Linked DNA regions of Pigmentiphaga aceris. The protein of the gene in region 1 binds, or shares a complex with, the protein of each later gene. Links are inferred from orthologs where the notes say so. Each region holds a gene or a part of one and is shown in the gene's direction. Other genes may lie near its edges.

What was found. Proteins that work in one complex are often made in the same cells at the same time.
Region 2: the proteins of FXN63_RS06265 (region 1) and FXN63_RS00460 are in contact, whole or in part, in a crystal structure (PDB 6CVL), measured with the Escherichia coli proteins. The link is inferred for Pigmentiphaga aceris from one-to-one orthologs.

Annotation. Positions count from the first base shown.
Region 1 is NZ_CP043046.1:1,484,629-1,490,181, forward strand. What follows is about bases 1,048-3,963. They hold FXN63_RS06265 (methionine ABC transporter permease), read left to right. Parts: upstream 1,048-2,130; coding sequence 2,131-2,796; downstream 2,797-3,963. Other genes in these bases: FXN63_RS06255 (CobD/CbiB family protein), read left to right, coding at 1,048-1,127; FXN63_RS06260 (methionine ABC transporter ATP-binding protein), read left to right, coding at 1,349-2,134; FXN63_RS06270 (MetQ/NlpA family ABC transporter substrate-binding protein), read left to right, coding at 2,888-3,739; FXN63_RS06275 (O-acetylhomoserine aminocarboxypropyltransferase/cysteine synthase family protein), read left to right, coding at 3,874-3,963. In the rest of the region: FXN63_RS06250 (CoA pyrophosphatase), read left to right, coding at 1-48; more of FXN63_RS06255, read left to right, coding at 111-1,047; more of FXN63_RS06275, read left to right, coding at 3,964-5,175; FXN63_RS06280 (YbhB/YbcL family Raf kinase inhibitor-like protein), read left to right, coding at 5,516-5,553. UniProt on the Escherichia coli protein: Part of the binding-protein-dependent transport system for D-methionine and the toxic methionine analog alpha-methyl-methionine.
Region 2 is NZ_CP043046.1:100,760-105,029, forward strand. Bases 1-2,951 are described here. They hold FXN63_RS00460 (methionine ABC transporter ATP-binding protein), read left to right. Parts: upstream 1-941; coding sequence 942-1,961; downstream 1,962-2,951. Other genes in these bases: FXN63_RS00455 (MFS transporter), read left to right, coding at 1-732; FXN63_RS00465 (methionine ABC transporter permease), read left to right, coding at 2,036-2,632; FXN63_RS00470 (MetQ/NlpA family ABC transporter substrate-binding protein), read left to right, coding at 2,737-2,951. Also shown: more of FXN63_RS00470, read left to right, coding at 2,952-3,510; FXN63_RS00475 (EAL domain-containing protein), read left to right, coding at 3,840-4,270. UniProt on the Escherichia coli protein: Part of the ABC transporter complex MetNIQ involved in methionine import. Responsible for energy coupling to the transport system. It has also been shown to be involved in formyl-L-methionine transport.

The DNA of each region.
Region 1 (5,553 bases):
GCGACGGCAGGCATGTTGCGCAACCTGTACCATTTCCTGCGCGCCTGACCCGCTGCTGCATTCCGCACTTACCTGCATCCAGCACTCCCTCATTTTCATCGAATCCCGCAATGAGCTTCCTGGCCCTTCTTCTCGCTTTCCTGGTTGAACAGCTTCGGCCGCTGCCACGTGCCAATCCTGTGCACGAAGGCATGCGTCGTCTGGCCGACTGGGCAACGCGCAGCTTCGACGCGGCCAGCCAATACCACGCGTCGCTTGCCTGGGGTACCGTAGTGGTCGTGCCCACGCTGGTGGTGTGGGCGATTGCTTTGTTGCTGGGGGCGTTGCACCCGATTTTTGAATTGATGTTCCACGTGGCCGTGCTGTGGTTCACGCTGGGCTTTCGTCAGTTCAGCCATCATTTCACCGAAATGCAGTTTGCGCTGGCCCGTGGCGACACCGGCTTGGCGCGCCAGCATCTGCAAGCCTGGCTGCGTGCGCGCGACCCGTCCTGGTCTGCGGAGCCGCTGACGGTTCCCGAGCTGTGCCGGGTTGCCATCGAAGAAGGCGTGGTCGATTCCCACCGCCATGTGTTCGGTGTGCTGTTCTGGTACACCGTGCTGCCCGGCCCCTGCGGTGCCGTGCTGTATCGCTTTTCCGTGCTGCTGCGTGAACACTGGGAAAACCGTGTCGACGGATTTGGCATATCTTCGCGCAAGGCCTTCTACGTGCTCGATTGGGTACCGGCTCGCCTGACCGCAATCGGTTTTGCCATCGTGGGCAACTTCGAAGATGCTTTGTACGGCTGGCGCCAACGTGCAACGGCCTGGCCCGATCGCCAGCGCGGCATCGTGGTGGAAGCCGCCGCCGGTGCGCTGGGTGTTCAGCTGTCGCCCCGTGTGTTGAACGACACGGCGATGGGTGCATCAGCGCCTGTTTCCGCTTTTGGTGTGCCTGGCGATCCTGCCAGCACCCCAGCGGCCGCCGCCAGCGACATTGGCGCGTCTGCCGACGGCATCTTGCCGGAATCCGAGCGCATCCCACCCCAGCCCGCCACCTTGCATGCCGCTGTTGGCCTGTTGTGGCGCGCGGTGGTGCTGTGGATGGTGTTGCTGCTGATGATTTCGCTGGTCTACTGGATCAGCTGATCCGCGTTGTTTTCTCTTGGTCCTTGTGGCCGGGCGGCGTTGCTGCAACGCCTGCCTTATATCCGGAAAGCCGATTTTTCCGGAATAAGAATCCATATAAGTCATAAATCTCGAAATTTGAGTTTTATATAGCTTTGGGTAATTAATACCTAAGCAAAGAATCGTTCCCAGTCGAACGCCTCCCGCACCATGATGTGCGCTCTCTCCAGTTGTGAACGTCCATGATCCAGCTCGACCAGGTAAGCAAACGTTTTGCGACGCCCCAAGGCCAGACCTTTACGGCGGTAGAACCCACGTCTCTGCAGATTGGTGCCGGTGAAATCCACGGCATCATCGGCTTCTCGGGCGCGGGCAAATCTACCTTGCTGCGTCTGATCAACCTGCTCGAAGTGCCGAGCGGCGGTCGCGTGATCGTCGACGGCAAGGATCTCACCGCCTTGTCGAAGACCGATTTGCGCACCGCACGTCGCAACATCGGCATGATTTTTCAGCACTTCAACCTGCTGCATAACCGCACGGTTGCCGGAAATGTGGCATTCGCGCTGGAAGTCGCCGGTACGCCGCGCGCCCAGATCGCTGCCCGCGTGAAGGAATGCCTGGACATCGTTGGCCTGAGTGACAAGACCGACAGCTATCCCTCACGCCTGTCGGGTGGCCAGAAGCAGCGCGTGGCCATCGCACGCGCGCTTGCCAGCCATCCGCAGATTCTGCTGTGCGACGAGCCCACGTCTGCGCTCGATCCCTACACCACCCGCGACATTCTGGAAGTGCTGGCCGACATCAATGCCCGCCTGGGCGTGACCATTGTCATCGTCAGCCATTCCATGAGCGTGGTGCGCGCCATCTGCGACACGATTTCCGTCATGGATGCCGGCAATATTGTCGAACGCATCGACCTGGCCGATTCAGTCGTCACCCCCGTTACCGAAGTCGCTCGTAAGTTGCTCGACGACGTCCCCACCAATGTCAACGTCCGTCGTTTGAACGCACTCCGAGCTGCAGCATGATTTCCGAAGAACTTCTCTCTATCGGCCCCGACCTCGTCGTTGCCATCGGCCAGACTTTCCTGATGCTGGCCATTGCCCTGGCCAGCGCGCTGTTCATCGGTGGCCCGCTGGGCGTGCTGCTGCTGTTGACCGGCCCCGGCCAGACGCTGGATCGCCCGGTGCTGCACCGAGTGCTCAGCGTGATCGTGAACCTGGTGCGGTCCTTCCCGTTCATCATCTTGCTGGTTGCGCTGGTGCCATTCACCCGCGTGATCGCCGGCACCACCATCGGCCCGCTGGCCGCTGCCGTGCCGCTGTCCTTTGCCGCCATTCCGTACTTTGCGCGCCTGGTCGAACAATCGCTGCGCGAAGTGCCGCGCGGCGTGATCGAAGCAGCTCATGCAATGGGCGCATCCGACCTGCAGATCATCTGGAAAGTGCTGATTCTTGAAGCCCGTTCCGGCCTGGTGCTGGCAGCCACCGTGATGTCGGTCAGCTTCCTGTCGTACTCGGCGGTGGCCGGCGTGGTCGGCGGCGGCGGTATCGGTGACCTAGCCATCCGTTTCGGTTATTACCGCTTCCAGACCGACGTGATGGTGCTGACCGTCGCGGTGCTGGTGGTGCTTGTGCAGATCATTCAATGGGCTGGCAGCTTCCTGGCACGCCGACTCGATAAGCGCTGACCGGTCGACCGGGACGGCGTAGTAACTCTGTCCGCGGCACCCGCCGCGGATACACCCCAGATTTACCCACGTAATCCCGGAGCGATCTTTCATGTTTGCACGCGCAGTCACGTCCGCAGTTTCCGCATCTGTCTCGGTCAAGTCAGTCAAGACCTTCCTGTTTGCCGCGGTGCTCGCGGCATCCCTGACACCGCTCGGTGCGCAGGCGCAAGACGCCCAGAAGAAGAACCTGGTATTCGGTGCCACCGCCGGTCCCTACGCGGACCAGATCAAGTGGGGCATCAAGCCGATTCTGGAAAAGCAGGGCTACACCGTCAAGGTGGTGGAATTCGCCGACTACGTGCAGCCCAATCATGCGCTGGCCGATGGTGCACTCGACGCCAATGCCTTCCAGCACATCGTCTACCTGAACAAGTTCGCGTCTGATCACAAGCTGGCGCTCAGCCCCTTGGTCCAGGTACCGACCGCGCCTATCGGCCTGTACAGCAACAAATTCAAGAACGTGTCCGAGGTCAAGGACGGTGCCCGCGTCGCAATCCCCAACGACCCGACCAACCTGGCGCGTGCGCTGATCATGTTGCAGGACCTGGGCTGGATCAAGATCAAGGCCAACTTCAATCCGGTCACGGCATCCGAGAAGGATGTGGAATCCAGCGCGAAGAACATCAAGCTGGTTCCGCTCGAAGCCGCACAACTGCCGCGCTCGCTGGCAGACACCGATTTCTCGTTCGTGAACGGCAACTTCGCGATTGCATCCGGCCTGAAGCTGACCGATGCGCTGTCGCTCGAAGCAATCCCGGACCAATACATGAACCTTGTCGCAGTGCGCACCGCAGACAAGGACCGCCAGTTCGTGAAAGATATCGCCGCGGCGTATCGCTCGGCAGAATTCGGCGATGTCGTGAAACAGCGCTTCGCCGGTTTCTACGTACCCAAGAAATAAGCGGTTAGTAATCAGCAGCAGGCAGTAAACAGTGCTGCGACGCGTTGACCACCATGGTCTGCGCGTGTCCGTCTGCATGCCCGACGGGCGTGACGTCATGAGACGCCGCGCCCCTGTCATTCCAAGGAGATGAAGTGAGCGACACCACCCAGAACGCACCCGCCTGGAAGCTGGACACGATTGCCGTCCACGGCGGCTACCGCCCCGATCCGACCACCCGCGCAGCGGCTGTGCCGATCTATCAGACTGTGGCCTTTGCGTTCGACGACACCCAGCACGGCGCAGACCTGTTCGACCTGAAGGTCGCAGGCAACATCTACTCGCGCATCATGAACCCCACCAACGACGTGCTGGAACAGCGCGTCGCGGCACTGGAAGGCGGCATTGCTGCGCTGGTGCTGGCATCGGGCCAGGCAGCGGTGACGTACGCGATCCAGACCATTGCCGAAGCCGGTGACAACATCGTGTCGGCCAGCGCTCTGTACGGTGGCACCTACAACCTGTTTGCCCACACCTTGCCGCTGTCGGGCATCACCACGCGGTTTGCCGACGCGCGCGATCCTGCAAGCTTCGCCGCATTGATCGACGACCGCACCAAGGCGATCTTCGTTGAGTCGATCGGCAACCCTTCGGGCGTCGTGACTGACATTGCCGCGATTGCCGACGTTGCCCATAGCCACGGCATTCCGCTGATCGTCGACAACACGGTGGCCAGCCCCTACTTGCTGCGCCCGATCGAACACGGTGCCGACATCGTCGTGCAATCGCTGACCAAGTATCTGGGCGGGCACGGTACCAGCCTGGGCGGCGCAATCATCGACTCGGGCAAGTTCCCGTGGGCTGAACACAAGGCGCGCTTCAACCGCCTGAACGAACCCGACGTCAGCTACCACGGCGTGGTCTACACCGAAGCCTTCGGCCCGGCCGCCTACATCGGTCGCGCGCGCGTCGTGCCGCTGCGCAATACCGGCGCAGCACTCGCCCCGTTCAATGCCTTCCTGATCTTGCAGGGCATCGAAACCCTGGGCCTGCGCATGGACCGCATCAGCGAAAACGCGCTGAAGATCGCGCAGTTCCTGGAAGGCCATGAGAAGGTGGAATGGGTCAGCTACGCTGGCTTGCCTTCGCACCCCGACCATGCCCTGGCCAAGCGCTACCTGGGCGGCAAGTCCTCGGGCATTCTGACCTTCGGCGTGCGCGGTGGCCGAACCGGCGGTGCCGCGTTCCAGGACGCGCTGAAGCTCTTCACACGTCTGGTCAATATCGGTGACGCCAAGTCGCTGGCCACGCATCCGGCATCGACCACGCATCGTCAGTTGTCGCCGGCAGAACTGATCAAGGCGGGCGTGCGCGAAGAAACCGTGCGTCTGTCGGTGGGTATCGAGCACATCGATGATTTGCTGGCTGATCTGACGCAGGCGCTGGCTGCTGTCTGATTGACCCGGTGATTGGTGTATTGGTCGGCGCATCCATGCGCTGACCAAAAGGTTGATTTGCCGTTTGACAAGCGGGGCGACGCAGTATGGTCGCCCCGCGTTTTTATTGAATACCGGGAAGCGTTTGGTATCAGCCGTTTGGCAGCCGCCGCCTGGCTTTGGACACCGGCAATCTGTTCTTCGAATTGCACCAAAATATCAATTGACGTCAAATTGACTGGATAGAGAAACTCATTGATCGGCTGTGATGTTTTTGCGAGACCTTGCATCCTTAGAATCCTTCCGATAGCACGGTGCCCCACAGCATCGACCTCTCACCCAGATTCAGAACAGAACTTCCATGCAAGTCACCAGCCAGAGTTTCCAGGACGGCCAGGC
Region 2 (4,270 bases), 1.4 Mb from region 1 along the record:
CAATGGACCTCGGTCTATCTGGCGGCCGCCGCATTGGCCGCGATTGCAGCGGTGGCGATCAACTTCTGCGGGCTTGGTCCGGCCATGACACGTTCGGTGCGTCTGAACCCGGCCGCTGTGGCGCAAGCGTGGCGCGTGCCTGCGTTGCGCCTGGCCAATCTGGGTTATCTCGGCCACATGTGGGAGCTGTATGCCATGTGGGCGTGGCTGGCGGTTTTCCTGCACTTCAGCTTCGAGATGAATGGCGTGAATCAGCCGTGGCTGGCCGCTGAACGCGTGACCTTCTTTGCCATCGGTGCTGGTGCCTTGGGCGCATGGGCGGGTGGCTGGTTTGCGGACCGTTACGGCCGCACTGCCGTCACCACGCTGGCGATGTTCGTCAGTGCATCCTGCGCGCTGGTGATCGGCTGGACCGCCGGTGCACCTACTGTGGTGGTGACGACGCTGGCCGTGATCTGGGGCATTTCCGCGATTGCCGATTCCGCGCAGTTCTCGGCCAGCATTGCCGAATTGAGCACGCCCGACAGCATCGGCACCTTGTTGACGGCACAGACCTGCGCCGGGTTCCTGTTGACCCTGGTCAGCATCCATCTGGTGCCGCCGGTACAGGCGCTCTTGGGCTGGCCCGGCGCGTTCAGCATGCTGGCCATCGGGCCTGCACTGGGTTGCGTGATGATGCTGCGCCTGCGACGCGATCCGGCCTCGCTGAAGATGGCGAACGGGAGGCGTTGAGTAGTTCTTATTGAGTACCTGGCGAGGAGACAAGGGCGGTACATCGCGGCGATAGATCGCGGCAGCCTATGCGAATCACCAGGTTCTGAAAGCTGGATTTGAAGCACGTAGCAAGACGACTTACGCGTCGATGTATACGGCGTAGAAAAATAAAACGGAGGCAGGCGTTTCATCCACGCGCCCGCCATAGAGACATCCACAGGAAAACAATGATCGAGCTTCAAGCCATACACAAGAGTTATCAGGTGAATGGAGTCGCGATCACCGCGCTGACCGATGTGAACTTGCACATTGCGTCGGGCGAGATCTTTGGCATCATCGGCCACTCGGGGGCCGGCAAGTCGACCTTGATCCGCATGATCAACTTCCTGGAACGTCCGACCCAGGGCAAGGTGATCGTGGAAGGCGTGGATCTGGACAGCCTGGATGACGAGGGCCTGCGCCAGTTTCGTCAGGGCGTCGGCATGATCTTCCAGCACTTCAACTTGCTGGGTTCGAAAACCGTGAGTGCCAACGTGGCATTCCCGCTGGAAATTGCCGGCAAGAGCGACAAGCAAAGTATCGACAAACGGGTTGACGAGCTGCTTGATCTCGTCGGACTCAAGCGCCACAAGAACAAGTATCCGCGCCAGTTGTCCGGCGGCGAAAAGCAGCGTGTGGGCATTGCGCGTGCGCTGGCCAACCACCCGCGCGTGCTGCTGTGCGACGAGGCCACCAGCGCGCTCGACCCGCAGACCACGCGCTCGATTCTGCAGTTGCTGCGCGAGATCAATGAACGTCTGGGCCTGACGATTGTGCTGATCACCCACGAGATGGATGTGATCCGTACCGTGTGTGACCGCGTGGCGGTGATCGATTCCAGCCGCATCGTGGAAAGCGGTCCGGTCAGCCAGGTGTTTCTGCATCCGCAACACGAGACCACCAAGCGCTTTGTGCAAGAGGCAGAGCACTTCCCGGCCGAAGACGTAAGCCTGACGCTGGACCACGCGGCGCAGAAAACGATCCGCCGTCTGACCTTCCTGGAGGACACGGTGCACCAGCCGGTCCTGTCGCGCACCGCGCGTGAATTCGGCGTCGATTTTTCGATTCTCGGCGGCCGCATCGAGCAGATCAAATCCATGACTTGCGGACAACTGACCATCGCACTCGAAGGCGATCAGGCGCGTGTGCATGATGCCTTGGCGCACCTTGCGTCCCTGGGCGTGACCGTTGAAGAGGTGACCCTGTGAACGACTTCTTCAACACCTTGTTCAGCAACGTCGATTGGTCCGACATCGGGCTTGCCACGGTGGACACCTTGCTGATGCTGGGCGGGTCGCTCACGCTGGTATTGGTGCTGGGCCTGCCCCTGGGTGTGCTGCTGTTTCTGACCAGCCCCAAGCAGCTTCGCAGCGCGCACAAGACCTACACCGCCGTGTCCTTTGCGGTAAACATTCTGCGGTCTTTGCCCTTCGTGATTCTGTTGATCGCGATGATCCCCGTGACCGTGTTCCTGACCGGCACGTCATTGGGTGTGATGGGGTCGATTCCTGCACTGGTGGTCGCTGGCGTGCCCTTCTTCGGACGCCTGGTCGAATCGGCTTTGCGCGAAGTGGATCGCGGCATCATCGAAGCGACGCTGGCCATGGGTGCCAATACCCGTCAGATCGTGCTGGGCGCGCTCTTGCACGAAGCCTTGCCCGGCATTCTGGCGGCCGCGACCGTCACGGCCATTGCGCTGGTGTCGTACACCGCGCTGGCTGGCGTAGTGGGCGGCGGTGGCCTGGGCGACTTGGCGATCCGTTATGGCTACCAGCGCTTCCAGCTGGATGTGATGTTCATCACCATCATTTTCCTGCTGTTGCTGGTGCAACTGTTGCAAAGCCTGGGCACCCGCCTGGTGCAGCATTTCACGCGTTGAGTCCCCGCCCGACGAGGCAATCCCACAAGGGCTGAAAGCCCTGACGGGACCAATGCGTTTTACCCACGCGCCGGAATTCCCCGGCTCGTCATGGAGGAGCAACGATGAAAAAACTGATCGCCCTGCTGGCAATCGCCTGCGCATTCAACGCCCACGCGGCCGACAAGCTGATCGTGGGTGCCAGCCCGACCCCGCACGCCGAAATTCTGGAAAAACTGAAGCCCATGTTGGCCAAGGAAGGTGTGGACCTGAACATCAAGATCTACACCGACTACGTGCAGCCGAACGTGCAGCTGGCAGAGAAGCACATCGACGCCAACTTCTTCCAGCACAAGCCGTTCATGGATGAGTTCAACCGCACGCGCGGGACGAGTATCGCTGCCGTCAGCGAAATCTTCGTGGCCCCGTTCGGCGCGTATTCCAGCAAGATCAAGAACATTGCCGACCTGAAGAACGGTGCCGTGGTGGCGATCCCCAACGACGCCGTCAACGGCGGCCGTGCCTTGCAACTGCTGCATCAAGCCGGTGTCATCGTGCTGGCCGACCCGACCAGCACCAAATCGACCGTGAAGGAGATCACGGGCAACCCGAAAAAGATCACGATCAAGCAGCTTGAGGCCCCCATGCTGCCGCGCGTGCTGGGTGAAGTCGATCTGGCCGTGATCAACACCACCTTCGCGCTGGAAGCCAAGCTGAACCCCACCACCGACGCGCTGTTCCTGGAAGGCAACAAGACCTCGTTTGCCAACCTGCTGGCCGCCCGTGCCGACAACAAGGACAGCCCGGCGATGAAAAAGCTGGCTGCCGCGCTGCGTTCCCCGGAATCGGCCGCGTTCATGAAGGAACGTTTCAAGGGCGCCATCGTTCCGGTGTTCTGATCGGCGGGATGTGGGGGCGTGTGGTGGGACTGACATGCCGCCGGCATGTTGCTGACCGATGCGGATGCTTCGTAGAGGCATCCACACCCGAACATGGCACCGGATTTCCCCCTGTGTCCTGAAACCAACGGGCTATCCGACGGGCGGGTGAACGGTGATCGACCCGTCCGTATTGCCCTCGTGGCAAGCCCTGATGCCGCTTTCGGCATGTCGGTTTTCGTCAGAACTCGGGCGTTGTTGCGACTTGTATCCCAAGGGTATAACTCAAGAGAAACTCGGCCAGTAGCGCCGACTGGCATTGGCGAACACCCTGATGTTCACCAGCCAGATTGCTTGAGGACGATCTGATGGGGCTTGGTGAAATCGTAGCGGACGGTCTGGAAGACGAGGCCGGTTTCGCGTTTGAACCCGAAAGCTCATCGGGGCCTGGACAGGCCGGTGCAACCTCGCTTGCACTGACGGTGCTCACCGTCGACGACGACTTGGAATTTCAACGGTCCTTGAAGCTGGCGCTGGCCAATTTCGAGTTCCAGTCGCGACCTTTGAACATCCTGTCGGTGGGCTCGGCACGCGATGCCGCACGTTTGCTGGCGGCCACGCCAGACGTGGCGGTCATCGTGCTCGACGTCGTCATGGAAACCGACGACGCGGGTTTGCGACTGGTGCGCAGCGTGCGCGAAGTGCTGGGCAACGCCGAGGTCCGCATCATCTTGGTGACTGGTGAGCCTGGCGTCGCACCCATGCGCCAATCGCTGGGTGC